DNA from 3 places in the Peribacillus sp. NPDC058002 genome. Region 2 is predicted to be linked to each of the others. Evidence: riboswitches for the same ligand, from Rfam matches in the RefSeq annotation. Region 2 holds a riboswitch; each other region holds the start of a gene.
The links. A riboswitch is a leader RNA that binds a small molecule or an ion and turns the genes downstream of it on or off. The one in region 2 is predicted to bind S-adenosylmethionine.

Region 1 (11,128 bases), on a different contig from region 2:
TTAATCCTTTTAAAGGAGCAGGAAATTAGTCCCCCGTTGGCGAAACTTCCTATATCCAGAGGATATTTTCAAGAAGAATAGGATATTACTCCCTATTATCTTTCTAATCGCAACTATATTATAATAGAAGGCAGAACACTAAAGGAGACAACAGTATGTCTGAAAATAAAAAATTAAGCCTGGCGGATGCAGTCAAACAAAAACTGGCTCAAAAGCAAGCAGGATCAAGTAAAGATAAACTGGAAACAGGCGTTGTGAAGAAAACGAAACAGCTTAAAAGCCAGTTGACCAAAAAGCCGAATAACCAGCGTAAGCGTACAGGGGTATAATCCTAATTTGTCAAAGGACAACGACTGTTCAGAGCTTATCAGAGAGCAGTTACCTTTTATGAATGAGGGTACTGCTTTTTTATATGAATGGAAAAATGGGGATTTAGTAATGGACGGGGCAGGGGGGTTTTGCTTTTAGGGCCGGGCCTCTGGTAATTTGGAGGTATAAAGAATGATTCGTCCACCTCTAGCTGGTATGTGGTAAAACGGGAAAAAACATTTTTTCTCGAATATGGAAATGACATTTCTATATCGTTTTATTAAAAACATTACAGTTCCATTTGTTTCTGTTTTAAAATTGTAAGAGTGGTGACATGTTGTTACCATATTGTTTTGCTAAAATAATATTTTAAGGTTTTGTAAATGATTTTTTAACTAAAGGAATCTATAGATTGAAGTTAGGTCCACTAGAAGGCTTATGGAATCAGTGATTTTCCTTTAATTGAAAATATGAAATATATCGGGGGAATAAAGATGGACGAACGGCTGATCGGAAAAAAATACTATGAAACGATGGTTGAGGATACAAGGAAGCACCCGATTCAAGCTTTGGGTGAAATGTTTCTCGTGGAACAAAAAAAGGAAAGAGCGGATTTAACCGCCATTCGATTTGCTCAAGGAGAAGTATATTTTCAGCATCATGACTATGAAGCAGCCATTTTTAAATGGGAGAACATAGAAGGGGAACTTGGTCCATGGGCGAAGAAAAACATCGCAGATGCTTATTTTGAACTGGAAATGTACTCAACCGCAGAGGATATCTATAAATCCGTCGATACGGAAGAAGCGGTCTTGAAAACAGAGGTTCTTTTGCAACTTTTTTCCCTGTACATAGTGGAATCGAGAAATGACCTAGCTTCCAAAGTCGTGAAAGAAGCAGTCGAGTTTCAACCGGATTACCCGAATGTCACGGAAATCGCACGCGCCTTTTTTGAAGAACAAAAGGATTGGAACAGTGCGGTGGTATTAGCGGCTAATGAAAGTATCCGTACAGAATCAATGGGCTGGTTCGATGTGCTGAAGACGTATATCCAGCAGGGGGTTGCCCAATCGATGGATCCGGATTATTTTTCAACTGTCCTTGGTTCGCTATACACACTTGACCAGGAACGTTTCGAAAAGGTGACGGTTGCCCTTTGGAAAAATTATAAATATACGGATTCTTATTTCGAATGGCTAAGAGTGATTAATAATTTGATAGATACCATTGAATTGAACCATGCTGATGTATGGGATGAGCTTTCCGTCTATTACAGGGATGCATATGCAGGTCTTTTAGAAGGAACGCACCTAATCAAAGATTTAAGTCCTGTCGTGCCAAGGTTACTGGAAAACTGGCTCAAAATCGCAGATGGGGAGCTCTCGTTGTTTGCGGCGGCATCCGCGTTGTCCTGGAATGAAATCTTCCCGGATACGATCAATGCGCTGGTCATTCAGGATGCAGAAAGCCTGTTGGTGAAATCGCCTAAATTAGGAGGCGGACTGGAAGCGGGAGAGAAACTGTTCAATTCCATTATCCAGTGGGCTGAAGATAATGACCTAAAGGTTGGCAATAAGCTTAAATGGATGGTTGAGGGGCTTAAGGATACCGGAAATTTCAATCTTCTTCTTGTAGGAAGTACAGGAAATGGCAAGACATCCTTCATTCAGTCAATTGTTGGCGAGAGCATTGCCGCTGAAGATCATTCATCCTTAGTCAGTGTCAAAGACGGGGATGATTTGGAAATTCTTGAAATTACCGATACAGATAGAAAGGTTGTCATGGAGCTAGCTGAATTGGATGAAACACGCCGCCAGCGCGGGACTATTGTTGATGTGACAATCATAAGTGACTACCTAAGAAATAATGGTCTGCGATTATTGGATACACCGGGGTTCAATGGGGAAAAAAGCGTGGAATCCGATTTCCAAGGCTATTTACATGGCAGTGATGGACTGATGTTCGTCCTGGACGCCCGGGCGCCTTTCACCGGCAGCGAACGGGATCTGTTATTGGAAATTCAAATGATGGCTCCGAAACTGCCGATTCATTTCTTATTAAATAAAATGGATACGATATACAGTGATCAGGTCGCAGTCCGGATGGAAGACGAAACATGGGATAAAGTGAATGCATATTTCCCGAATGCGAAAGTATTCGCTTTCTCCAAACTTTATGATAGCAAGCAGCAATTGAAGGACCTTTCAGCCTTCCTTCAATCGAATTACCAAGATGAGAATTGGAAGGAAAGAAGATCAGAGAAAATCCTTGCATTCATTCGTAAAACTTTATCTTATCTGTTAGAAAAACGGGCAGCCAATGAGCGGAAATGCGAGCATTCCATCTCTTGGAATGAACAGATGGAAGTCAAACTGAATGGGGCGGTCAATCAACTGGCTGATTTGGAAAAAGAAAAAAGTGAAAATATCATAAGGTCTTATCGTCTGCTTAAGGATGAAGTGAAAAATCAGCTTTCTACTAAAATTCCTGAATTACTGAAGGATTGCTCTAAATCATTAACGGAAAGCAGTGATTTCAGTCAGGTCCATGTACAGTTAAACCAAGAAATGAATGAGCGGATTCAAAACTTCATTTCTGATAAGATCATGCCTCAATATTATCGTTCTCTACAAGACTGGATTGCCAGTTCCCAAATGGAGTTTTCACAAAGCCAGCAGTTTATGGATGAGATGAGTGCCGGATTCAATGAATTATACAAAGAAGAACGGATTACGCTTGCAGGAGACTTCAGGGTATTGGATGACTGGCGCCGTGATGCCGATCGGATGACAAGCAGTATCCGCATCGAAAACGTTAATATCCTTTTGCGCAGGACTCCATCACAATTGCTGCTTAAAGGAGCAGGGAAGCTGTTTGGGGCGATACCGCAAAATAAAGCCAATATGTACAATCGTTATAAGAAATATCTGGAAAGTGAAGATTACCTGGATGTTGCGGAAATGATCACGGAACGTTTCCTTACCCAATTTGGATTGTTTGAAAAATCTTTGGATCGGGACATCTCACTTTTCTATCGCAGTTCATTTGCTTTACTTCAAAAAACGATTGAACAAACGCAGACCGAGATTAAAGACTACCAGGCTGCATTGGAGCATATGAAAGAAAATCCGGAAGTTTACCGTGACCCGATCACTTTGTTCGAAGTGAAATTAAGGCAGTTGGAGAGGCTTGAAAAAATCGAGAAAAAGCGTCTAGCCCAGCTTCAAAGAAAATAAAAAATAACAAGGAACATTTCAAATATTCAAAAATCTATTGACTTTACGACTATATCCCTATAAAGTGATAATTACGAAAACGTAACACAATATATCTCTTATCAAGAGTGGCGGAGGGACTGGCCCTAAGATGCCCAGCAACCGTTCCATTAGGAATTGGTGCTAAATCCTGCAAAACAGAAATGTTTTGACAGATAAGAGAGGGACAAGTCTGCAAAACAGCTGATTAAACCTCTCTATATTAGAGAGGTTTTTATTTTGGGATTTACACCAACTAAACTGATAAGACTAAATTGAAAATATGGAGGGAAAACAAGATGAGAAGGTCTATTAAAGGAATATTCATTTCAGCCATCGCTTCGGCTTTGCTTTTAACAGGGTGCTCCACTGGGCAGAGTTCCACAGAATCGAAGAAAGAAGAAAAAGTATCATTTGAAAATGTACCGGAAAGATTTGCAGATGGGGATGGAGCCAAGATCAAAGTGATCCGAAAAATTGGCGGTGATGATCATACGGCCCAATACCTGGCGGGGGCGAAGGAAGAAGGGGAAGCACTGGGATTTCAAGTGGATACATATACAGCCAATGGTGATACGGCTAAATTTCATGATGCGATAGCGCAGGCTTTGGAGGAAGATTACGACGGGTATATCATTTCCCATGGTGATGATGCAGCAACTGTGAATGACGTTCAGAAGTTGGTTGATGCAGGTAAAAGCGTTGTCACGTTCGATTCAATAAGCGAACTATCTAAAATTGATGGCGTGACATTAACCTCACAGGATGATGAAGCGTTGGCCACACTGGCTTTTGATAAACTGTTAAAAGAGCAGAAAGGTGAAGCGGCAATTGCCTATCTTTGGGTGGATGGTTTCCCGCCAATGGTAAGAAGAAATGCAGTCTATCAGGAAAAACTAAAAGAAAATCCTGGGATTAAAGAAGTCGAAAGATTCGGGGTGGCATCTGCTGATACTTCGGTTCAGACACAAAATGCTGTAGCCGCAATGTTGAATAAATACCCTAAAGGTAAATTGGATGCCATTTTCGCAACTTGGGATGCCTTTGCCATCGGTGCAGCCCGGGCGATTAAAGAAGCGGGCCGCGATGAAGTGAAGATATATGGTGTTGATGTATCTAATGCAGATCTCCAGGAAATCCAATCGGCTGATAGCTCATGGTCCTACACGGCAGCGGTCGATCCCAAGCTGATCGGTGCAGTGAATATGAGGATATTGGCTAAAAAATTAGCGGGCGAAGATACTCCGCAAACCTATGACTTAGAGGCTTCACTTATTTCACAAAAGCAAGTCCGGGCTTCAAAGGAAGCGGTAAACATGGCAAATCTGTCTGGTATTGTCGATGGTTGGGGTGAATCTACGGAATTTGAAGAAGATTGGATGAAAGTTTTGAAAGACCATTATAAAAAGTAAAAAGAGACACTCTCTTTCCAGTGAAGGGAGTGTCTGTTCAATAAGGGGGAATGGACATGGGCACGCAACTAGAAATGAAGAAGATTTCGATTGAATTTCCAGGGGTGAAGGCGCTGAGTGAAGTTGACTTTTCCGTTCAATCAGGGACAGCCCACGCATTGGTCGGTGCAAACGGAGCAGGAAAATCGACGTTAATGAAAGTTTTATCGGGAGCCCATGTTCATTATTCAGGTGACATTTTCATTGATGGGATGAGGCGGGATATCCGCTCGCCAAAAGCGGCTCAGGAACAAGGCATTCAAATTGTTTATCAGGAAGTGGATACAGCCCTCATCCCTTACTTAACGGTTGGGGAAAATGTAATGTTGAATGATATGGTCCAAAACATGGGAAAAAAACAGAGGGTCCAATGGAAAGAGCTGCACAAACAAGCCTCTTATATTCTTGAAGATATGAAAATTCGTGTCCCTTCGAAAAAGCTGGTAAGAGATCTTACCTTGGCTGAAAAACAAATGGTCCTGATAGCAAGGGCCGTTTCGACAGAATGCAAATTCCTGATTCTCGATGAGCCAACTGCTCCGTTAAGTCATACGGAGACGACAGAACTTTTTCGAATTGTAAATGAATTAAAGCAAAAAGGCGTGGGAATCATTTTCATTTCACATCGTCTGCCTGAGATTTTTGAAATCTGTGAGGAAATTACGATCATGAGGAATGGGGAGCGTGTCACTTGTCGAAAGAAGGAGGACATGACCCGTAACGAAGTGGTAGAGAATATGCTCGGTAAAACCATGGATGACCAATTTCCAGAAGTGAATGCTTCGATCGGAGACGTCATTCTGGAAGTGAGCGGATTGTCAGATGCCGAGAAAGTCAAGAATGTTAATCTGAATGTTAAAGCAGGCGAGATAATCGGCTTGGCAGGGTTAGTCGGAGCGGGAAAAACGGAGCTCTGTAAAACCCTTTTCGGTCATACTTCGATCACAGCGGGAGAAGTAGTCCTGAATGGTCGTAAGCTTTCTTTGAAATCACCGCACGAAGCAGTAAAAAGCGGTCTGGCACTTGTACCTGAGGAACGCAGGAAAGAAGGGGTCCTCGTTCAGGAATCAGTCTCGGCGAATTTGACTGCAGCCAGCCTCGGCAAATTCTGCAAGACGTTCAGTTTCGTGAATCGTAAGGCGGAAAAGGAAAAGGCGAAGGAAATAATCGCAAGTCTCGGCATTAAAACTCCTTCAGGGGAAGCGATTGTCGAAAACCTTTCAGGTGGTAACCAGCAAAAAGTTGCCATCGGAAAATGGCTTATGGCCGATGCGGAAGTATACATATTCGATGAACCAACGAAAGGGGTCGATGTTGGAGCCAAGAAGGATATATTCGAATTGATTGCAAAGCTTGCAAGGAATGGGAAAGCGGTCATTTATGCATCATCCGAGCTTTCCGAAATCATCGGCATTACCAACCGGACATATGTGTTATATGACGGGAGCACTGTCATCGAATTAGAAACGAGCAAAACGAATGAAGAAGAACTACTATTCTATTCAACAGGAGGAAAATAGGATGAGCATACCCATTCCTGTTACGCAGACAGCGAAAGCGAAGAAAAGGCCGGAACTATTCGACTTTTTATATAAATACGGCACAATATTGACGATTATCATTCTGATTGGAATTTTTGCCGTGTCCAATCCAGCTTTCATTCAAACGAATAATCTGATCAACATCCTGCGTTCCATTTCAATCGTGACCATCATTGCGATCGGCATTACGATATCCCTGACCGTGGATGGCTTCGACCTTTCCGTAGGATCCGTCGCATCATTGGCAAATGCCATCGTCATATCAATGTTCGTCTGGTTTTCGCAGGATACATTAATCGCCATCTTAGCTGCGATCGGCGCCTCACTTGTCGTAGGGGCTTTGAATTCATTCATGATCGTTAAATTGAGAATTCCCGACATGCTGATGACATTGGCTACCATGTTCATTATCCAGGGAATTGCCCTTACTTATACAAAAGGGGCAACGGTTTCGCAAAATATGGTCATGCCCGACGGAACATTCGCAACAGGTCTGATCAGTCCATTTTTCGCCAAAATTGGCCAGGTACCATGGATAATCCTGATCATGGCAGTCATTGTGATTGCGACCCATATCTTTTTGACTTATACGAAGCATGGTCGTTATATGTACATTATTGGGGGAAATAAGGAAGCGGCGAGACTTTCCGGGATATCGGTCAAAAAATATAAAATCCTTGCCTATCTGCTTTCAGCTCTATTAGCTGCAGTCGGGGGGATTGTCCTAGCTTCAAGGGTCATGACATCGGAAATCAATTCAGGGTCCCCCTATTTAATGGATGCCGTTGCGGCTGCCTTCATTGGTTCCTCCGTTTTAGGAGCGGGAAAACCGAATGCATTTGGAACCTTTGTCGGTGCAGTCTTGATTGGAATCCTTCAAAACGGTTTGATCATGATGTCCGTTCCGTATTATGCGATGGATATCGTCAAAGGAACAGTGCTGGCCCTTGCGCTCGCGGTAACCTATTACAAACAAAAACACTAAAATGGTTTCGTCCCGTTAATCTACAGAAATCCTATAATTGTGAATTTTTGAAGATTGATTAAAATCCTGTTGGAATTCAACAGGATTTTTTCCTTATTAAAAAGGGACGGTTCATGGAATTTTCGCATCTTCATCATTTTACTTAATAATAATGATCTTTTTTATTACGCTAAAATGGGGACAGGAGGACTTTTTGATCCCTCATTGTTGGAGTATAAACATTGACCGCAGTTGTGAATTTTTACAGGGCCCTTATTTTCCTTTTAATAACATTATAAACGATTACATATTGGGTGGATTCTGGCATTTACTTTATTTAATCTATTGGGATATTTGGTATATTATTTATTCGGAAAAAGATACGAATATTAAAAACTTCTATTGTTACCGTTACGGTTAGGAAATTAAAAGTGGTAATACCGGATTTCTCTTTAGATAACTGAGTTTGTAGACAAAAGGGGTCCATCTAAAAAAAAAGCAAAGTTGATTGGAGCGGAAGGCGCGAGACTCCTGCTTAGAAAAGCGAGTGCTTGAAGAGGAAATCAACGTTCCCATTATACAACCCCACAAAAAAACTGTTGGCAAACTATGATTATCTAGTTTGTCTGCCCTTGTGGTTCACCCGTCACTTCCGCGTAACAGGATGTTCTGGCTACGATATACGTTCCTATTTTGGAGCAGAATCTTCTTAATTATCAGTAGCGATCGTTCTTTGTCGTTCAGCTCTTTTTTTCTTATGGGTTTAAAGTGACCGGTAGTTGCATAAGATTTTTTTTACTTTATAATTAGTACCAGGTATTAATATCAGTTATAAAATTGATGCAATTCATAACACGAGGTGGTTATTTTATGTTCAAATCCAAAGCACGTATTACAGCGATAGGTTCTTATGTTCCAGATAAAAGGCTAACAAATAAGGACTTAGAAAGAATGGTTGAAACCAATGATGAATGGATTGTTAAACGGACTGGTATTAAAGAGCGAAGAATTGCACATGAAGAAGAGTTTACTAGTGAAATAAGTTATAAAGCTGTAAAGGATTTAATGAAACGGTATGATAAATCTGTCGAAGATGTTGATATGATTATTGTCTGTACATTCACACCTGATTTCAACACTCCTAGCGTAGCTTCTTTAGTCCAAGCAAAGCTAGGTATTAAGAATACTGGAGCTATTGATTTAAACGCTGCTTGTGCAGGCTTTACTTATGGGCTGCATGTAGCTAATGGATTAGTAACATCTGGTTTAAACAAGAAAGTTCTTGTTATTGCAGCCGATACTTTATCCAAAATTATGGACTATGAAGATCGAGCCACTTGTATTTTATTTGGAGATGGTGGAGGAGCGGTTCTTGTAGAATATGATGAAAAACAGCCAAGTTTTATTTCGTCACATTTATATTCGGAAGGAGAAGGCGGAAAATATTTATATAGTACAAACCTATCGACACGTATAAATGGTGAAGACTTGAATAATAGTGGTAACCTTGTTCAAAATGGACGTGAGGTTTATAAATGGGCTGTTACTACTGTTCCAAAAGGAATGCAAACTGTGATGAAAAATACGGATTTTCATTTGAATGATGTGGATTGGTTTGTTCCGCATAGTGCAAATTTAAGAATGATTGAGTCAATATGCGATAGAAGCGGTTTTCCAATTGAGCGTACATTATATAGCTTAGTGGAGTATGGAAATACTTCCTCAGCAACAATACCATTAGCTTTAGATCAAGGAGTAAGCGAAGGAAAGCTCAATCATGGTGAGAAGATTTTATTATATGGTTTCGGTGGTGGGTTAGCACAAGCAGGATTGCTTATCAATTGGACCCTATAACACTTTTTTCTGCTACTGGTCAGCAGCTTTGTTCTTATTGATATAAAGGGTCAGTTTAAGTTAACAAGGATACTAAAATAACAAAAGACACCGTACTTATAGGTATGGTGTCTTTGAATTATCTTAAGGGATTTCAAAACCTCCAAATGGGCGGAAGTTACCTTTAGTAAGAAGTTTGGGTTGGTTAATGATAAGTGAACAGTGCCAAAATATCATGTTTACTCCAATATTTATCGGGAATGCTATTTAATGTAAATATTCCTGGAATTTGAGGAGGAAATTTCAACATGCTTGATGCTAAGACCATAGAAATCGTTCAGTCAACAGCACCAGTTCTCAAGGAACATAGTAAACCAATTGGAAAGAGATTTTATGAATTACTATTTTCAAAAGCTCCTGATTTGTATAATCTTTTTAACCAAACGAACCAAAAAAGAGGAATTCAACAAGAGGCCTTGGGATATGCTGTCTATGCTGCAGGAGAACATATTACGAACCTTGAAGCGATAAAACCGGTAATTAAAAGAGTTACTGAGAAACATCGTGCCATAGGAGTCAAGCCTGAACAGTATCCGGTTGTAGGTGAAACGTTGCTTCAAGCAGTTAAAGATGTATTGGGTGACGCAGCTACAGCTGAAATCATAGAGGCATGGGGAAAGGCCTATGGCTATATTGCAGATGCCTTTATTGATATTGAAAAAAACCTATATGAGGAAACAGAACAACAGCCTGGTGGATGGGAAGGATATCGAAGCTTCAATATCGAAAAAAAGATAAAAGAAAGTGATATGGTAACCTCCTTTTATCTAAAGCCTAGAGATGGAAAACCCATTGCCTCCTATCATGCTGGGCAATACTTGACACTTAAGGCTGAAATTCCTGGCGAGAAATATACGCACATACGCCATTACAGTCTTTCGGATTCACCTGGTAAGGATTACTACCGAATTAGTGTTAAACGTGAAGATGCACATGGAGATGCTCCATCTGGAATTGTATCTAACTATTTACATAAACAGCTGGAAGTTGGAGACGTGCTGCAATTTTCTGCTCCTGCAGGTGACTTCGAACTGGATAACACCGATTTACCCGTTGTTCTGATTAGTGGGGGTATTGGAATTACACCTTTACTTAGCATGTTAAACACCATTATAGAAAAGCAACCACAACGTCAGGTTACGTTTATCCATGCAACAAGCAATAGTCAAACACATGCTTTTAAAGATCATCTGCAACAAATAGTGAATGAACACCAACATATAAAATCATATGTAGTCTATGGTACACCAACAGAAGCTGACCGAACCTCTGGACATTTTGATAAAGAAGGATACGTGGGTTTAGACTTCCTGCAATCTATCGTTCCATCAAAAGAAGCGGATTTTTATTTCTGCGGACCTATTCCTTTTATGGAAGCAATCAATGAGGCCCTGAATAAATGGAGTGTATCGAAAGACCATATTCATTATGAAGTATTTAGTCCACTCGCTATTTTAGGAGAAAAATAAGTAAAAAGTGAACCCAAAAAGTTAGGCACTTTATTTAATTATGCTGCCTTGAGGGCATGAACCCGGTAATCTACCGGGCTCATGCCCTTTAATTTTATCTTGATTCGTAGAAAATTGCAGTGATGTTTGAAATGCTCCATGCTTTCAAATTCAGAGGGGAGTACTCTAATGCAGCATGTAATTTTTCATTAGTATAAAGTCAAAAAACTGCACCTCAAATTGTTAATGGGGCTCCTCCAACAAAACG
Region 2 (9,150 bases):
TTCAGGATGTGCAAAAACAATGGCTGACACGGAAGCCTCTGGTTCCATCATGAATCCTTCAGTCAATTCCACGCCAATATCCTGAGGTTGTAACAGGCGGAATAGCTTCTCCTGGTCTTCCAGATTAGGACAAGCAGGATAACCAAATGAAAACCTTTGCCCGGTATACTTAGCGGCAAACCGCTCTTTCATGGACATTTCAATCGGATCGCTTATACCTAAATCATCCCGCATTAATTGATGAATTCTTTCTGCGAAACCTTCAGCTGTTTCGAGAGCAAGTGATTGAAGGGCGTGATTTTTCAAGAAATCGCCTTCAAGCTTTAGTTTTTCTGCCCATTTTCTAATCCCTTTTCCGGCAGTGACCAGGAAGAAACCAACATAATCCATTTGCCCGGAGGAGATTGGTTTCGCGAAGTCCGCTAAACAAAGATGCGGATTCGTATCTTGCCGGGGGAAGTCGAAAGTTTCCAAAACCTCGTTATGGTTCTCCGGGTTGTATACCAATAGCTTATCTCCTTCGCTTTGAGCAGGGAAAAATTGATAAACTGCATTCAAACCATAATCCGGTTCCGTCTTTAGAAATTCAATCAATTCATCAACGAGATCATTGAGTTGCACTGCTTTTTCATTCCCTTGCTTAAGCAATTCGGACACTTTACCTTTTAACCCCAAATGATGTCCAATCAGCATTTGCCTATTAATATACGGCTGGATGACATCCAATGGATAGTTTTTCAGGACGTGACGCTTGATGTCATGCGGGATTTGAACAGGAGCATCGCTTAAAGGGGCAGCTGTGGACTGCTTCCGAACAGGTTTTTCCATCGTGGCAGCAATGGCGGCATTCGCTTTCGCTCTTTCCCGTTTCTCGACTAACTCTTCCAAGTACACCACTTTTTTGTCAGAGTCATGTAAAATATTCGTTACAGCCAAACCATCCATCGCATCTTTGGAATATAAAACCGGTCCTTCATATTCTGGTGATATTTTAAAATCGGTGAATTTACGGGATAATGCTGCCCCTCCCACTAAAATTGGGGTATCTATTCCCGCTTGCCTTAAATCCTGTGCTGTTAAAACCATTTGCTGTGCAGATTTGACAAGTAACCCAGATAGGCCAATGATGGTTGGCTCATGTTTTCGAACCTCTTCTATGATTTGTTGCGGTGCGACCTTTATGCCCAAATCAATGACTTCATAGCCATTATTGGATAGGATGATATCCACTAGGTTTTTCCCGATATCATGCACATCTCCCTTGACGGTCGCCAAAAGGATTTTCCCTTTCTTAGCACTATCTTCAGAGTTTTCCATTAGTGGTTCAAGGTGAGATACTGCCGCCTTCATCGCTTCAGCACTCTGAAGCACCTCTGCGACAATAAGTTGGTTGTCATTAAACAATCTCCCCACCTCACTCATGCCATCCATCAATGGTCCATTGATGATTTCCAATGGGGTGTCACCGCGCTCAATCGCTTCATTTAAATCATCAACCAATCCTTCTTTCGTTCCCTCGATAATATAGTTACCTAAACGTTCATCCAATGGCAGGATCACACCATTATCCTTCTTCTCCGCTTTTTTCCCGCGATAAAACTCGGTAAAAATCGCTAAAGTTTCAGTTGAAGTCTCAAATAGCAGTGCCTCAGCCAATTTCACTTCCTCTTCCGGTATCAGAGCGAAACGTTCAAGTTTTTCTGTATTCACGATAGCATAATCGAGACCCGCCTTTGTACAATGGTAGAGGAAAACGGCATTTAATATTTCCCTTCCCCTCGCTGGCAGACCGAATGAAACGTTAGAAATGCCAAGTATCGTTAGGCATTCCGGAAATTTTTCTTTAATCGCCTTTATTCCATTCACCGTTTCCAATGCAGATCCAATATATTGTTCATCCCCTGTACCTACAGGAAATACAAGCGGATCAAAAATGATGTCACTTTTGTTCAGACCGTACTTATTAACGAGCAAATTCACAGACCGTGTAGCCACTTCCAATTTCCGTTCAGCATCGACTGCCATCCCAGTTTCATCAATGGTTCCTACGACAACGGCAGCACCATATTGATGGACTAATGGCACTATTTTTTCAAAGCGCTCTTCACCATCTTCAAGGTTTATGGAATTAATGATCGATTTTCCTTGTGAATGTTTTAATGCTTGTTCAAGCACGGCTTCATCCGTAGTATCGATGACCAATGGGACTTTCACTTTTTTGACGACCTCTTCCACAAATTCCTTCATATCGCCAAGCTCATCCCCATCAGGATCAGCAAGACAGATATCAATGACATGGGCCCCTTTTTTTACCTGGGATCGTGCAATTTCGGCAGCTGGCTCATAATGCTTTCCGCGTATCAGCTCCTTGAATTTTCGGGAACCGATAACATTCGTTCTTTCACCTACGAATAAAGGCCGCATTGAATCATCATAAATTAGCGGCTCTATGCCCGATACGGCATGACCATGGGCTGTTTCCGTAATTGTACGGGGTTTCATGCCTTCGAGGACCCTGGAAAGTTCTTTAATATGTTCTGGTGTCGTACCACAACATCCACCAATGATATTGATCCATCCCTTTTCGGCAAATTGCTTCATTTTCTCTGCCAGTGAAGTAGGTGACTCATGATAGTGCCCTTCTTCATCAGGGAGCCCGGCATTCGGATAACAGCTAATGGCGCTATTTGATATATCTGCAAGTGTCCTGATATGGTCTATCATGAATTCCGGCCCTGTTGCACAATTAAGGCCGACAGCAACGGGCTTCATATGTTCAACCGATAAATAAAAAGCTTCGATGGACTGGCCAGCAAGTGTAGTGCCCATCGGTTCGATTGTCCCTGATATGATGACAGGCACATCTTTTCCTGTTTTAGCGAATGCTGCTTTGATTCCGGAAAAGGCAGCCTTGACATTAAGCATATCCTGACAGGTTTCCACCAATAACAAGTCTACCCCGCCATCCAAGAGACCGAGTGCCTGTTCTGCATAGGAATCGGTTAAAATATCAAAAGTCGTTCCTCCCGTTACGGAAAGCGTTTTTGTAGTTGGACCCATCGAGCCAGCTACATACCTTGGCCATTCATCATTGGAGTACTTTTCACAAGCTTTAACGGCAAGCTCAGCTGAAATCTTATTTAGCTTGTAGGCGATAGTGCTTATTTGGTATTCCTCCAGTACGATGCTGGTCGCTCCGAAGGTATTTGTTTCAATGATGTCTGCACCCGCTGCTAAATATTTTTCATGAATGGATTGGATGATTTCCGGTTGCGTCAATGATAAATATTCATTGCAGCCCTCGAATTGTTCCCCTCCAAAATCCCCTGCCGTCAAATTCTCCGCTTGAAGCATGGTTCCCATCGCCCCGTCAAGAAGGAGTATTTTAGAATTTAACTGATCTTGAATCGCTTTTTTATTCATGTACTGCCACCTCTGATGTATGTTTACTATCGACTTTTCTAATATATTTCGTAAGTTCCGCCGTCATTTCATAGCGAAGGAACGGAGTGATTAAATATATGCCCTTGAATTTTTCCCTTGCCGCGTCCACTAGCTCTCGCGCGATATTCACTCCTTCAATCCTCGACTTTACAGGGTCATCCCCCGCTAACGCCATGGCTCTTCTAACATTATCAGGCAATTTGATGCCTGGGATTTCATTATGGATGAATTCGGCGTTCCTGGTGCTTGTCAAGGGCATGATACCGATGAAGATCGGGGTTTCTAAATGTTTTGTGGCTTCATATACTTCTTCGATCTGCTCCACAGAATAGATTGGCTGTGTCAAGAAGGATTGGGCACCGCAGGCAATCTTCTTTTCCATTCTCAGTACCGCTTTATCCAGATATTTCACATTGGGATTAAACGCTGCAGCAATTTTGAAATTTGCCCGTTGGCCCAAACTTTGACCCGAATAGGAAAGACCTTCATTAAATTGTTTGACCATACTTATTAGGTCAAAGGAAGATAAATCATAAACCGAAGTGGCGCCCGGGAAGTCCCCAATTTTTGAAGGGTCTCCGGTGATGATCAATATTTCGTTCAGACCCACCGTTTGCAGACCCATTAAATGTGACTGCAGTCCAATCAAATTTCGATCACGGCATGTTATATGCACCATTGGCTCTATATTCAATTGGTTCTTCAGTAAATTGGCCAGTGCATCATTCGATATCCTTGGTGAGGCAAGCGAATTATCGGCTAATGTAATGGAATCGACCCCTGCTTTTTTCAAAACCTCGGCACCAGTCATGAAGCTCTCTATACCTAACTTTTTCGGAGGATCAAGTTCAACTAGAATCGTCCTTTCTGTTTTGGCCTTTTCGAACAGGGGACGTTCCAATTCTCTATCATTCACTTCAATTATTTCTATTTCACGGGATTTCGTAAATTTCTCTTTCACAGGAGCCAAACTTCCAATCGCATTCTTTACAGCTTGAATATGCAGCGGAGTCGTTCCACAGCACCCTCCTATGATCGCGGCCCCCTGCTCACGAAGTTCTAGGGCACTTGAACCGAAGTATTCCGGCACAGCTTTATAGACGAGCCTTCCATCCACATAATCCGGGAGGCTGGCATTTGGGTATATGGCAATTGATGCTTGCTTTGGCAAACTCACTTCTTCCAAGGCCCGAATCATATGATGTGGACCGAGACGGCAATTCACCCCAACAACATCGGCACCCAGTTGCTCAAGTTTTTGAAAAGCTTCATTTAAATGGATTCCATTTTGAAGATTTCCCAGTTCATGCATCGAAACATTTGCTATGATCGGCAGTCCAGTTTCATATTTAACGATTTGCAGGACGGTTTCCAGTTCTTCCAGGTCATAAAATGTTTCCAAGAGAATCCCATCAGGGTTTTCCATCAAAAGACTGTATAGCTGTTCACGAAAACCCCGTTTTATCTCTTCCATGCTTAAATCCGATTTCCTGATGCTCCGCTGTGCCCCTATGGTACCGAAGACGTATGCCTTTCCTTTTGCCGCTTTTTTAGCAAGAATGACTCCCTGGCGATTGATTCTGCTTACTTCATCTTCAATTCCATACCGTTTCAATTTGTTGAAATTGGCTCCGTATGTATTCGATTGAAGGATATCTGCACCGGCTTCCAGATAGGCACGATGGATGGACTCTATTTGATCTGGGTTCGTACAGTTTAATTCCTCATAACATTGATCGATGCCATTTGAATACAATAAGGTCCCCATTGCCCCTTCCCCAACCAGTATTCTATCTTTCACGTCTTTACGAAAATCCATCATTACACCCTCTCTCAAAAACAATCCTGTTTTTGTCGTATTCTATGAGTATGAGAGAAAAGGAAAAAAAACCTTCTCAAAGAAGAAGGTTTTTTGAAACATTCTCCTCATCTATCAAGCTCTGCTTGCTGGATTTAGCACCTTTGCCTAAGCTGGTTGCTGAGGTTTCTTCGGGCCAGTCCCTCCACCTCTCTCGATAAGATCCATTTATATAATTTTCATAAGATTTCAAAATTTGATTATATTTAATTTACATTAATAATCTGTCAATTTCAATACCTGATCGACATTTTTTTCACTTTTGCAAAAATCATTCACCCTTTTGCAGCTTGAACCCTCTTCAAAATCCTTTGTTTCCAGTCTTCCGCTAACGAGTCTAGTGTAAGTAAAGCCTTTGCGCCTTCCAGCCCATCTCGTTTATGAAGGAGTACCTCTGCTGCATAATGAACTGAAATTTTTTCCTGCAAACGATCTATCAGCACAATATCGTTTTGTTTATTTATCGTTCCTTCTTGAAGTACTCTTGCAAAATAACCAGTGAAACTCGTTTTCAGCACGAGTTCCAAAAACTTAGGTTCTTGATTGAAATGGGAAATGGTCGAACAAGGTATCCTCCCCTGGTTAATTTGAACAATCACTTCGCCTATTTGATAAATATCGCCAATATATGTTGTTTCTTCCCTCATCCCCGCTACGGTTAAATTTTCACCGAATGCAGGGATTTCCAGTTTTTTAGAGAATTTTTCATTCCATATTGAATAATGCTCAAAGGGGTAAAAGCACAAAACGCGATCAGGACCTCCATGGAACTTTACATTACCAACCCCATCACCAATTATACCTGATTTAGTCACTGTCACATTATCCTGTTCTTGTTTATCCATTGCTGAATAGATTTCGATATTTGAAAAAATTTCTTGTTTCGGCTTCCCGGCATGAAGTGCTTTGATTTTTCCATTTTCCATTTTGCATCTTCCATTCATATTTAATTTATATCATCCTGTATGTATAAATTATACTAAAAGTCCATTTTATACTGTAGTTTTTTATAAGAATATGAAAATGCAAAAGCCTCATAGCCGTTAAATGGGGGAAATATCATTGATTTCCAGAAAAATTCATAGGTTAGTTTCAGTAATTTTGTTGCTATTTCAGAATTAAATATGGTAGAATATGAACACAATATATAGTCGAAAACTACAACCGTTCGCCTATATGTTGATTTTCACGATTGAATTCCTCATTGTCGCTCTTTAGGGAGCGAATTTTTTTGCCTTCATTTCCATCCACCATTTTCTTTTATTTCCATTCTGTTTCTTACATCGTGATCCACTTACATATTTGCACTTTCCTTACCTATGTAAATCTCCCCCCTATTAATTCACTTTCTTTACCATATAGAAAGCAAATTACCTTGCTAAAACAAGCAGAAAGCCGAGCGACATCATGTGTCTTCCGCTCAGCTTCCTGTTTAAGCTTGCTTCTTTTTTTTCGGTGCCACTTTCTTTCGGGTCGTCTTTTTCATTTCCGTTTCATCATGTTTCGTACGGTCAATGGATGCCTGTAATGCCTCCATTAAATCGGTTACATTGTTGGAAATTGGTTCTTTTGTTTTGGCTGGAATCGTCGTCTGTCCTGCTTTCTTTGATTCAATCAATTCAAGTAACGCGGTTCGATAGTCATCGGTGTATTTTGTCGGATCGAAAGTAGTCGTTAATTGATCTATCAATAATACGGCAGTATCGATTTCTTTTTTTACAATGGTATCGTTGGCAGGAATATTCGGAACATCCGCTGTGGGGCGAACTTCATCCGGATAATGAATCGTTTCCATCACCAAGGTATTATCAACGACTCGGATTACCGCCATTTGTTCTTTGGAGCGAATGATGATTTTCGCTAGCCCTACCTTATTCGATTCCTTGAGTGCCTGTCTCAAAAGGGAATAAGCTTTTATCCCTCCGTCATTAGGAGACATGTAATAACTCCGGTTAAAATAAATGGGATCTATTTCTTCAATTTTAACGAAATCCACGATTTCCACGGCTTTTTCTTCGTTTTGTTTTTTCAGTTGTTCTAGTTCATTGTCTTCCAATACAACAAACTTTCCCTTTGTATACTCAAAAGCGCGGACTATATCATCCTTCCCCACTTCTTTCTGGCATACCGGGCAAACCTTTTCGTATTTAATCGGTGAATGACATTCCTTGTGCAACGTCCTCAAAGAAATATCCTTATCCTCCGTTGCAGCATGAAGTTTGATCGGAATGTTCACCAAACCGAATGATATGCTCCCCTTCCACATCGTATGCATATTCGTCACCTCATAACTTATTTTTAAAGAGAAGAACAATTTTATTATTCCCCTTTGTTCAAAAAAAACCGAAAAAACAATTGCCAACTCTAACACTTCGTTTTTTTGGCAAAATAATGTTAATCAATTATTTGCGGAGGTAAATACAAAAAATGAAACCGATGCTGCCTACCTATTACCCTGAAGCCCCCAATTCCAAGGATTGGCGTTATGAAGTCAAATATGACGGCTTTAGGGCTATATTAACGATAGACTCCGATACCATTAGCATTTCGAGTCGGAACGAAAAGGAATTATCACCACAATTCCCGGAAATCATTGCTTACATCAAAAATCTGCACCTGGAAGAATATCTCCCGCTTCGGATGGATGGCGAATTGGTCTGGCTTACCAATCAGGCGAAAGCCGACTTTTTCCAAATACAGTGGCGAGGACGCCTTGGGAAACAATCCTTAATTTCAGAAAAGGCCCGTTTTTCCCCATGCCGGTTCATAGCGTTTGACCTGCTTAGCATCAGCGGAAAAAACGTAGCAGCTAAACCCATGGAAGAAAGAAGGGAATTGATGTTGAATATGGGGGCAAATCTTGGCTTTCCTATGCCTCCTGATCCCAACGATAAGGCTTTGATACAATTAATAGAGAGTTTTGACGTATTGGATAATGCCTTGAATAAGGTCACCCTATTAGATGGCGAAGGTGTTGTCGCCAAGGAAATTGGTGGGACTTGGCAGGAAGGGAAACGTACTGCCTCATGGATCAAGGTGAAAAATTGGAAGACCGTTTCTTGTTTCATTACAGCATTGCACAAAGAAAATGGTTACGTTTCCCTCGCAGTTTTCAAAGAAGGTGCCGTAACCAAAATCGGAAGTGTTAAAAATGGACTGAGTCCTCAAGATAAAAGGATATTATATGAACTGATCAAGCAAAATGCATCAGACGAGGACATACAATTTTTTTATATCCATCCATCCATTTGCATCGAAGTCCAATTCTTACACGTGTATGAGGAGAATGAATTGCGTGAGCCTCAGTTTTCACAATGGCTTTTACAAACGGCTCCTGAAGAATGTACCTGGGAGAAATTCGTGCTAGGTCAATATACATTTCCAGATACTGTACAAATAACTTCCAGGGATAAACCGCTTTGGATAACAGGAAATAAAAAGGTGGTAAAGGTTGAATACCTTCATTATTTACGGGAGGTTTCAGCTTTCTTCTTACCCTTCTTGAAGGATAAACTGCTAACGACGATCCGCTATCCTCATGGCACTTTGGATAAAGAAAGATTTTTCCAGAAAAACAAACCTGATTATGCGCCGTCCTTTATTAAAACGTTCATTGATGAAGATATCGAGTATATGCTATGTAACGATATTGAAACGCTTCTTTGGTTCGGCAATCAACTTGCATTGGAATTCCATGCGCCATTTCAGAAAGCGGGTAAAACACGTCCCGACGAAATCGTCCTGGACTTGGATCCTCCTTCCATCGAATATTTCTCCTTAGCGATAAAGGCCGCACAGGAAATAAAGAAGGTGATGGATTCATTAAGGATAAAAGCTTTTGTAAAAAC
Region 3 (11,128 bases), on a different contig from region 2:
GTGATTATATCTATATAAGTATCTGACGTCACGCCAGTTATCACCTGAAGGAGGCCTTTGCCAACCATGCAGGTTACGGCCATGAAAGCGTATAAGGGTTCTATCATTATCGGCGGCATGCAGAACGACAGGAATGGACCCCTCTCCAGCCTGCGGCTCATCGCATACAGTATGGATCCAGCCTTCCTTTTCGATAAAGTCCAAAGTCCGCTGAAATACATTGGGCCTGTACCAGCTTTGATTCCGAAATTCAATGGCAACTGGAATATTGCCCATTTCAGCTTTGCACCATCGCAGGTAATTCACATTTTCCCGTTTACAATCAAACCATGGCGGAAACTGAAATAAGACCATCGCGAGCTTACCGGACTTCTGATAAGCCTCCAGAGAGTCGCAAAATGCCTTGAACATTTCCTTCTTGCTTTCAAATGGGATTTCCCCACGCTGATGTCCTGTCATCCCTTGATAGGCTTTAACGACAAACTGGAATGATGCAGGCGTCTCGGATACCCACTTTTCACTGTTCCTCTTTGGCTGGACTGCATAGAATGAGGCATCCACCTCCACAACGGGAAAATGAGCACCGTACTCTTTGAGTTTATCACGCTGGGACACACCGCCATGATACAAACTATCATGATCACCCCAACCGGTCACACCAACATAAATCATCTGCATCATCACTCCTTTGGGACAGGCCCCAATTACTGAAGACCTCTTCTTTTATTATTTTTTACCCTTATTGAGTCTTATCTAATCTTTGGTATAAGGGAGTGAATATCAAAAACAAAAAGCCTGCCAGACAGACCCGGCAGGCTTTTTGTATGAATGGTTATCCTGAATCGCCTTACAGGCAGGCCAGTCGGTTATTACCCGATGGATCCTTCCATTTCGAACTTGATCAGACGGTTCATTTCAACCGCATATTCCATTGGAAGTTCTTTTGTAAATGGTTCGATGAAGCCCATTACGATCATTTCCGTTGCTTCTTGCTCAGAAATTCCGCGGCTCATCAAGTAGAACAATTGTTCTTCAGATACTTTGGAAACCTTCGCTTCGTGTTCAAGGGAAATGTTATCATTCAAGATTTCATTGTAAGGGATCGTATCAGATGTAGACTGATTATCCATGATTAATGTATCACATTCAATGTTGGAACGAGCTCCATCCGCTTTACGTCCGAAATGAACGATACCACGGTATGTTACTTTACCGCCCTGTTTAGAAATTGATTTTGATACAATCGTTGAAGATGTATTAGGAGCCAGGTGAATCATTTTTGCTCCAGCGTCTTGGTGTTGGCCTTTGCCGGCAATGGCAATCGATAATGTCATACCGCGAGCGCCTTCACCTTTTAAGATGACAGCAGGATATTTCATTGTCAATTTGGAACCGATGTTACCATCGACCCATTCCATTGTTGCATTGGCATCACAAACCGCACGTTTCGTAACTAGGTTAAACACGTTGTTTGCCCAGTTTTGGATCGTCGTGTAACGGCAGTAGGCATCTTTCTTGATGACGATTTCAACAACCGCACTATGAAGGGAATTAGTCGTATAAACAGGTGCTGTACAACCTTCGACATAGTGAACGGATGCGCCTTCATCAACAATGATAAGCGTACGCTCGAATTGCCCCATGTTTTCAGAGTTAATTCGGAAATAAGCTTGAAGCGGAGTATCCACTTTTACGCCTTTTGGTACATAGATGAAAGATCCGCCTGACCAAACTGCTGAGTTCAATGCAGAGAATTTATTGTCAGTAGGCGGGATCGTTTTTCCAAAGTGCTCACGGAAGATATCTTCATTTTCACGAAGTGCTGAGTCCGTATCTTTAAACACGATACCCATTTCTTCCAATTCTTCTTTCATGCTATGGTAAACCACTTCTGATTCGTATTGAGCAGATACGCCGGCAAGATATTTTTGTTCGGCTTCAGGAATTCCCAATTTATCAAAAGTCTGTTTGATTTCATCAGGAACTTCATCCCAAGATTTCTCTGATTTCTCTGATGGCTTAACATAATATGTGATTTCATCAAAATTCAGGCTCTGCATGTCGCCGCCCCATTGAGGCATTGGCATGTTGTAAAAATGCTCCAATGATTTCAAACGGAAATCAAGCATCCATTGCGGTTCATCCTTCATTCGAGAAATTTCTTCCACGATTTCTTTTGTCAGACCACGCTTTGAACGGAAGATGGAAACATCTTTATCCGCAAAGCCATATTTATAATCGCCGATTTCAGGCATTTTCTTTGCCATAGCTCGTATTCCTCCATTTCAAATGGCTGAATGACAACAGCTCATTTTAATTTAATTATTCCTTCAATCCCTTTTCCATGGCTTTCCAAGCTAAGGTCGCACACTTGATTCGGGCTGGGAATTTAGAGACACCTTGAAGGGCTTCAATATCCCCCAGATCCATCTCATCGTCGTATTCTTTTCCCTGGATCATTAAGGAAAAAGTCTCGGATATCGCTAGGGCAGTATCAACATCTTTGCCCTTGATGGCTTGAGTCATCATGGAAGCCGAACTCATGGATATCGAACAACCATCACCATCGAATTTAACATCGCTGACCTTGCCACCTTCTATCTTCATCGTTAAACGAATCCGATCGCCGCAAGTTGGATTATTCATATCGATAGTCATGCTTCCATCCTCTAGCATGCCCTTATTACGCGGTTTCTTATAGTGATCCATAATGACTTGTCGGTAAAGTGTATCTAGGTTATCAAAAGACATTACTGAAATACTCCTTCGTTTTAACAAGCCCGGATACGAGCTTATCAATATCTTCTTCCGTGTTATATAGATAGAAACTTGCTCTTGCCGTCGATGATACGTCCAACCATTTCATTAATGGCTGTGCGCAATGATGACCGGCGCGGACAGCAATTCCATCTGCATCAAGAACGGTAGCGACATCATGTGGATGTACGTCATTAATATTAAAGGTTATTACACCCGCACGCTTTTCTGCATCTTTAGGACCGAATATGGTCAGCCCTTCGACTGCTGACATTTTTTCCATTGCATAAGCGGCAAGCCTATGTTCATGCCGTTCAATATTATCCAAGCCGATTTCTTCCAAGAAATCAATTGCAGCACCAAGGCCGATGGCGCCGGCAATGATTGGGGTACCGCCTTCGAATTTCCACGGGAGTTCTTTCCATGTAGACTCTTGTAAACCTACAAAATCAATCATCTCTCCGCCGAATTCAATCGGCTCCATTTTTTCCAGAAGTTCTTTTTTGCCATATAATACGCCGATACCTGTTGGACCGACCATTTTATGACCTGAGAAGGCAAAGAAATCACAATCCAGATCACGGACATCGACTTTTAGGTGCGGCGTGCTTTGCGCCCCGTCGACTACCATTACAGCACCGTGTTCATGGGCAATTTTCGCGATTTCCTTCACAGGATTGATGACACCAAGTACATTCGAAACCTGCATGATGGAAACGATTTTCGTTGCGTCTGTAATCGTTGCCCTAACATCATCAAGGGAAATCGTGCAATCCTCTTGAAGCGGAATATACTTCAGTACAGCGCCTTTTTCTTTGGCAAGCTGCTGCCACGGAATGATATTACTGTGATGCTCCATGTAGGAGATGACGATTTCGTCACCCTCTTTAATATTTGCACCACCGTAACTTCTTGCTACAGTATTTAAAGAAGTCGTTGTGCCTCTTGTAAAGATGATTTCTTCTGTAGAAGAAGCATTAATGAATTTACGTACCTTTTCACGTGCACCTTCATACGCATCCGTAGCTTTTGTTCCAAGTGTATGCACCCCGCGGTGAACATTCGAGTTGTATCCGCGGTAATATTGCTCAATCGCTTCAATCACTGCAGCCGGTTTTTGAGAGGTTGCAGCACTATCTAAATAAACTAATGGCTGACCATTGACTTCTTGATCTAATATCGGAAAAAGCTTACGAATTTCGTATGGGTTCATTACTGTACTTTCCTTTCAATGACCGCTACTAATTGTTTTTTAACTCCCTCAATTGGAAGCTGGTTAACAACAGGGGCCAAGAATCCGTGAATGACAAGTCTTTCTGCTTCTTTCTTAGTAATACCACGGCTCATTAAATAATACAGTTGAAGCGGGTCGACACGACCGACGGAAGCAGCATGGCCAGCCGTTACATCATCTTCATCAATCAAGAGGATTGGATTGGCATCTCCGCGTGCTTTTTCACTTAACATTAATACGCGTGATTCTTGTTCGGCATTTGACTTTGTAGCGCCATGCTCTATTTTCCCAATTCCATTAAAAATGGAGGATGCAGCGTCTTTCATGACACCGTGCTTAAGGATATAGCCCTCAGAGCGTTTGCCATAATGAATGATCGCTGTCGTAAAGTTCTGTTTTTGTTCCCCGCGTCCGACTACAACGGATTTAGTATCACCGTGAGAGCCATCGCCCATTAGATATGTTGTATTATCTGATATCGTATTTCCATCGTTCATCATGCCAAGTGCCCACTCAATACGAGCGTCACGTCCTGCCACCCCACGGCGGTTAACGTACGTCGTGAAGCCTTTAGAAAGGGTATCGACCGCTCCGTACTCCACTTTGGCATTCGCATTTGCAAATACCTCCGTTACGATGTTGGCAACCCCTTCGTTAGACTCAACGCTTGAGAAGTAGTTCTCTACATATGTGACAGAGCTATTATCTTCCGCTACGATCAAGACATGGTTGAAAAGTGTAGCATCTGGATTATCCAATAGGAATACCGACTGGATCGGCTCTTTGATTTCTACATTTTTCGGAACATAAAGGAATGCTCCCCCATTAACTAATGCAGCATGAAGCGCCGTTAAACGATGTTCATCTACCTTAACGCCGTCTTTCATGAAATATTTTTGCACGAGCTCAGCATGGTCGCGAGCCGCTGTTAAAATATCCGTGAAAATGACGCCTTGTTCTTTCACATTTGCTGACAGATTGATATGTGCCGGCGTATTATTGCGTTGAATGTATAAGTTTTCATTTTCTTCAATGATGGATTTAATATCTTCCGGAAGCTCCTCTAAAGAAGCAAAAGCTTCACTTTCAACCGTATGAGTCTGGAAAGAAGTAAAATTCCATTTATCGATTTTCGTTTTATCCGGCTTTGGCATCGGGAGCTTTTCTAATTCAGAAAACGCTTGAATCCGAAGCTCGGATAACCAAGCTGGATCATTATTTTTAGTTGAATAGGAGCTTATATCTTCTTGTTCAAACGGTAATTTCGTTTCTGTAGTCATTGCAAATCCTCCTACTTACGCTTCTTCGCCAACAGTTTCGTCTTCAATGCCCAATTCTTGTTTAATCCAGTCATAACCTTCCGCTTCCAAGCGGGCAGCAAGTTCAGGACCGCCTGATTTAACGACACGTCCTTGCATCATAACATGTACAAAATCAGGAGTGATGTAATTTAATAGACGTTGGTAGTGAGTGATGATCAAGCATCCAAAGTCTTCTCCGCGCATTTCGTTGATTCCTTTTGAAACGACTTTAAGTGCATCGATATCTAGACCTGAATCAATTTCATCCAAGATTGCAATTTTAGGTTGGATCATCATTAATTGAAGAATCTCGTTACGTTTTTTCTCTCCGCCTGAGAATCCTTCATTCAAATAGCGTTGCGCCATATCTTCATCCATTTCAAGGAACTCCATTTTTTGGTCCATTTGACGGATGAATTTCATCAATGAAATCTCATCGCCTTCTTCACGGCGTGCATTAATGGAAGAACGCAAGAAGTCAGCATTTGTAACACCGCTGATTTCACTTGGATATTGCATAGCTAGGAATAGGCCGACACGAGCGCGCTCGTCTACTTCCATTTCCAATACATCTTCGCCATCGAAAGTGATGCTTCCGCTAGTCACTTCATATTTAGGGTGACCCATGATTGCTGATGATAAAGTGGATTTACCAGTTCCATTTGGTCCCATGATCGCATGGATTTCTCCACCTTTGACTTCAAGGTTTACCCCTTTTAAAATCTCTTTGCCTTCAATTGATACGTGAAGATCTTTAACCGTTAATGTAGAAGCTGACATAATAATACCTCCGTGAACTAATTCCAATTTTATTACCAGAAAGTAAGGATTACTTTCTTTACTGTAATTTTACGTAAAAGCATTCTCACTTTATTCTCATTCCAATTTTATAACAAATCCAATTTGGAATCAACTAAATAGATAGGGGTTTTCACTTCCGTCATGTTTAAAACCCGTCCTATTCTTACAATACTAACAGATATGGCCTGTTTACTGCATATCTATACTTATTTTAGTTTTTGTTAAAATTATCTTATTATTCAGCAAATCTTCATCCTTATTAATATATGCTCAAAGAATTCGATTGCAAGGTATGAACGTTCCGCTTTAAAAAGAAAAAATCGGACTGCCAGGCACTATGTAAGTTTATCCAATAAGGCAACCCTTATTTATGGACCACTTTCCATTTTACCTCTACAGACCGATCTTTTAAAGAACTCTTTTATATGCTTATCCGTGAATTTTGCGTTGTAGGTTCTGGACCATTTTATTGCACTTTACATGTTCCCTATCCCGTTCTTTCTCAACCTCGATACGGAGGTCTAAGTTTCTACTGTACTCACTGTAGCCAATCCCATGTGAAGACTGCATCGCCTTTTCCATTTCGCTTGTTACATTTAAATCCAGAGTATTGATAGTGAACCATCCTTTCAAATTTGTGTATCATTTTAATGCCTTCATTACCTCTATACCCTTCACTTTCATGATTAAACATAAAAAAACGGCCTGAATTAAATCAGGCCGCCATTCTTGAATTATTTATCCGCCGGTACAACTGCACCTTTGTATTCCTTAAGGATGAAATCTTGAATTTTTTTAGAATGCAACACTTCTACAAGCGCTTTGATTTCTTCTTTATTTTCATCGCCTTTGTTTACAGCGATGACATTCACATAAGGTGATTCGGAATCTTCAATCGCAATTGAATCTTTCAATGGGTCCAAGCCAGCGTCGATTGCATAGTTAGAGTTGATCAAAACAGCATCGCCTTCGCCGCTTTCATAGATTTTTGGAAGTAATGCCGCTTCATATTCAGCGTCGAATTTAAGGTTTTTCTTATTTTCAATGATGTCTTTCGTTGTAGCTGTCGTTTTATCGATGCCCTCTTTCAACTTGATGAGGCCATTCTTTTCCAACAGGGATAAAGCGCGTCCATGGTCAGCGACAGAGCTGCTCAAAATGATCGTTGCTCCATTAGGAAGTTTATCGATGCTTTTATATTTTTGAGAGTATAGTGCTATTGGCTCGATATGGATTCCCCCAGCATTGACGAAATCATATCCATTTTCTTTAATTTGCGACTCTAAGTAAGGAATGTGCTGAAAATAGTTAGCATCCAATTCCTTATCATTCAACGCCTTATTCGGTAAAACATAGTCCTGGAATGTTTCGATTTCCAAATCGATTCCTTTTTCTTTAAGAAGCGGCTTAGCTTCCTCAAGGATTTCAGCATGCGGAACATTGGATGCCCCTACAACTAATTTTTTCGATTCTTTTTCTGTATCACCGCCGCTTTTATCCTTTTCACTTCCACAAGCAGCCAAAGCGATAGATAACACTAAAATTAATGCAAATCCTAAAAACTTTTTCATCCTATTCATCTCCCTTTATCTTTTATCCAATTTAGATGTAATCACATCTCCAATAATTTGAATTATGAAGACGATAATTAGAATAACGATAGTCGCCACAAGCGTAACGTCATTTTGATTTCTTTGATAGCCTTCCAAATAGGCTAGATTACCAAGTCCGCCTGCGCCGATGACCCCGGCCATTGCGGTATATCCAACCAATGCAATCGATGTTACCGTAATCCCGGAAATAAGGGCAGGCATCGACTCTGGAAGAAGGACCTTCCAAATGATCGTGCTCGTTTTTGCCCCCATGGATTTAGCGGCTTCAATTACACCTTTATCGATTTCACGAAGGCCGATTTCAACCATACGCGCATAAAATGGGGCTGCACCGATAATAAGTGCCGGCAATGCAGCGTTCTCTCCGATCATGGAACCGACAAGTGCCTTAGTGAAAGGAATGAGCAGCACGATCAAAATAAGAAATGGAATGGAACGGAATATATTAACGATAGCACTCATGACCCCGTTAATTACCCGGTTTTCCCACATATTACCCTTCCCTGTCAGGAACAGGATCAATCCTAATATTATGCCTATAAAAAAGGTTGCCACTACAGAGACGCTTGTCATGTATAGCGTTTCTTTCGTTGCTTCAATAATGTCTTCCCAATCAATATTCGGCAATAATTCTTCAAGCATGAGTAATCACCTCCACGCCTACTTGCTGTGCTTTAATGAATTCGATTGCGCGGAGCATTTCATCCTCTGTGCCATCAAGATGGATAAACAATGTTCCATATGAACCGCTTCTTGTTTGGGATATCTTACCTTGAACGATATTGACATCCAACTCGAAGTTACGTACAAGCTTGGTGATCAACGGGCTTTCTGCATGATCACCTACAAAGGTCAATTGAATCACTTTGCCTGCAGGATAACGTTCGAGCAAATGGTCCATCGTTTCTTTCGTTTCTTCTGGTTCAGTTACCTGCTGCACGAAACGCTTTGTCATTTGTTCTTTAGGATTCTTGAAAACATCCAGGACAGGACCCTGTTCAACAACTTGCCCGTTTTCCATCACGGCGACGCGATGACAGATTTTACGTATTACATGCATTTCATGTGTTATCAAGACGATCGTCAATCCTAGGCGCTGATTGATGTCAACAAGCAATTCGAGTATGGAGTCGGTAGTCTGTGGATCCAAGGCAGATGTCGCTTCATCACACAGCAGCACTTTAGGGTCATTTGCCAGAGCCCTGGCTATTCCCACCCTTTGCTTTTGCCCTCCGCTTAATTGTGAAGGATAGGCCTTTTCCCTGCCTTCCAGTCCGACTAACTTGATCAACTCGTTCACACGATTGGTTCGTTCAGTTTTAGAAACTCCTGCAATTTCCAATGGGAAAGAAATATTTTCCTGAACGGTCCTTGACCATAATAGATTGAAATGTTGGAAAATCATGCTGATTTCTTGACGGGCCTTACGGAGCTGAGCCCCTTTAATTTTTGAAATTTCCTTCTCAGCCACCACAACGGATCCCTCTGTAGGAGTTTCCAATCCATTGAGCATTCTGATCAAAGTACTTTTCCCCGCTCCACTGTAACCGATGATACCGAAAATCTCGCCTTTATTTATTTCAACATTCACATTATTTACAGCCTTGATCGTCTCACTGTTTCCTTTTCCTGTTCGGAACAGCTTACTGACTTTCGTCAATGTAATCATTAATCCTCACCTCTTTTATCCAATAAAACCTATGAACTTAGTTGATTTCTTTACATTATTAGTCTGTTTCTCATATCATGCACATGTTTTCCCCATTAAAACAGAAAAAACCTTTCTGCATGAGCAGAAAGGCAGGTGAAGAAACAGGCCTTTCTCTCATCTTCCAAAGTAATTAAACTTTGTGTGAATTGGCACCTTTCCAAGGAAATCTCCTTGTCGGTTGCCGGGTTTCATCGGGCACATCCCTCCACCTCTCTTGATAAGAGCTAATATATAGAATATTTGTACATCATTAAGTTCTTTAGTATGGAGAAATTTTATCATAGATAAAAAAGGAGCGCAATGTATATTATTTCTAGTTCAAGGATGAACAGGAACTTTGCTTAAAGCGTTTTGGAAGTCAAGGAGACGATATTCGTCGCTTTTTCAATTGCCTGCTCTAAATCTTCTATTAAGTCGTCTACATTTTCAATCCCAATTGATAAACGGACTTGATCGGCACTTACACCCGCTTTCGCAAGACCCGCCTCATTCAATTGTTGATGGGTCGTACTGGCTGGGTGGATGATCAAGCTCTTCGCATCCCCTACATTCGCCACATGGGACCATAATTCCACCGAATTGATAAGTTTTGCCCCAGCTTCGCGATTACCTTGTATTCCAAAAGTCACGACAGATCCAGCTCCCTTAGGCAAATATTTATCCGCAAGGGCCTTATCGGGATGATCCTCATCACCAGGATGCGAAACCCAAGTCACGGCAGGATGGTTTTTTAAATATTCAATGACAGACTTGGTGTTTGATAGATGCTCTTTCATCCTTACATGCAGCGTTTCAAGTCCAAGCGTAAACTGGAATGCACTTTGGGCACTTAGCGCAGGGCCTAAATCACGAAGTAACTGGACTCGGGCTTTCGTTATGAATGCGGCAGGTCCAACTGCCTCGGCGTATACCAGACCGTCGTAACTTGGGTCAGGCTCCGTGAAGCCAGGGTAGTTTGGCGAGTTCCAATCGAACTTCCCTCCATCCACGATGACACCGCCTAGTGTCGTTCCATTTCCCAGAAGCCATTTTGTAGCGGAATGGATGACGATGTCCGCGCCAAAATCAATTGGTCTGCAAAGATATGGTGTTGCAAAGGTATTATCAATGATTAAAGGTATGCCGGCTTCATGGGCGATTTTCGCCACCGCTTCAATATCAAGCACCCTCAAACTTGGATTACCGATCGTTTCGGCAAAAATGGCTTTAGTTCTTGGCGTAATCGCCCTTTTGAAATTTTCAGGATCATCGGGAGAAACGAACTTCACTTTGATCCCATATTTAGGAAGAGTATTTTCAAAAAGGTTATAAGTACCGCCATATAATGTAGAGGCTGAAACAATCTCATCACCTGCAGCGGCAATGTTCAGGATTGAAAGTGAGATGGCAGCCATTCCACTTGCTGTTGCCAATCCGCCGATGCCACCTTCCAATAAGGCCATTCTTTCCTCAAAAACGCTGACCGTGGGATTATGAAGCCGTGTATATATATAGCCATTCTCCTTTAGGCCAAATAAATTCGCTGCATGGTCGGTGTCTTTGAACAAGTATGCATTGCTTTGGTAGATAGGAACTGCACGGGCACCTGTTTCATCAGTTTGCAGACCGCCATGAACACTCAATGTTTCGAAACGCAACTTTTTCCCTGACATATGGTTTCACCTTTTTCTATGGATTTAGTTGGAATTATATGATATCTGGCCTTTTATAA

Region 1: another riboswitch for S-adenosylmethionine. It lies ahead of ACFVSH_RS06530 (sugar ABC transporter substrate-binding protein); the one in region 2 lies ahead of ACFVSH_RS18515 (bifunctional homocysteine S-methyltransferase/methylenetetrahydrofolate reductase).
Region 3: another riboswitch for S-adenosylmethionine. It lies ahead of ACFVSH_RS07495 (methionine ABC transporter ATP-binding protein); the one in region 2 lies ahead of ACFVSH_RS18515 (bifunctional homocysteine S-methyltransferase/methylenetetrahydrofolate reductase).

The regions. Positions count from the first base shown of each region.
Region 1 covers NZ_JBHVQU010000020.1:31,875-43,002, forward strand. The annotation lists gene ACFVSH_RS06520 (hypothetical protein) at 156-329, shown strand; gene ACFVSH_RS06525 (GTPase domain-containing protein) at 804-3,545, shown strand; SAM riboswitch class I at 3,641-3,746, shown strand; gene ACFVSH_RS06530 (sugar ABC transporter substrate-binding protein) at 3,863-4,975, shown strand; gene ACFVSH_RS06535 (sugar ABC transporter ATP-binding protein) at 5,032-6,534, shown strand; gene ACFVSH_RS06540 (ABC transporter permease) at 6,536-7,540, shown strand; gene ACFVSH_RS06545 (ketoacyl-ACP synthase III) at 8,390-9,373, shown strand; gene hmpA (NO-inducible flavohemoprotein) at 9,661-10,881, shown strand.
Region 2 covers NZ_JBHVQU010000131.1:1,213-10,362, reverse strand. The annotation lists partial or broken gene metH (methionine synthase) at 1-3,423, opposite strand, end outside; gene ACFVSH_RS18515 (bifunctional homocysteine S-methyltransferase/methylenetetrahydrofolate reductase) at 3,416-5,263, opposite strand; SAM riboswitch class I at 5,368-5,466, opposite strand; gene ACFVSH_RS18510 (MOSC domain-containing protein) at 5,578-6,228, opposite strand; gene ku (non-homologous end joining protein Ku) at 6,735-7,577, opposite strand; gene ligD (DNA ligase D) at 7,730-9,150, shown strand, end outside.
Region 3 covers NZ_JBHVQU010000025.1:14,306-25,433, reverse strand. The annotation lists gene ACFVSH_RS07535 (DUF72 domain-containing protein) at 1-672, opposite strand, end outside; gene sufB (Fe-S cluster assembly protein SufB) at 870-2,267, opposite strand; gene sufU (Fe-S cluster assembly sulfur transfer protein SufU) at 2,323-2,751, opposite strand; gene ACFVSH_RS07520 (cysteine desulfurase) at 2,741-3,970, opposite strand; gene sufD (Fe-S cluster assembly protein SufD) at 3,970-5,271, opposite strand; gene sufC (Fe-S cluster assembly ATPase SufC) at 5,287-6,072, opposite strand; gene ACFVSH_RS27090 (YuzK family famiily protein) at 6,523-6,663, opposite strand; gene ACFVSH_RS07505 (MetQ/NlpA family ABC transporter substrate-binding protein) at 6,828-7,664, opposite strand; gene ACFVSH_RS07500 (methionine ABC transporter permease) at 7,680-8,348, opposite strand; gene ACFVSH_RS07495 (methionine ABC transporter ATP-binding protein) at 8,341-9,375, opposite strand; SAM riboswitch class I at 9,529-9,641, opposite strand; gene ACFVSH_RS07490 (O-acetylhomoserine aminocarboxypropyltransferase/cysteine synthase family protein) at 9,759-11,069, opposite strand.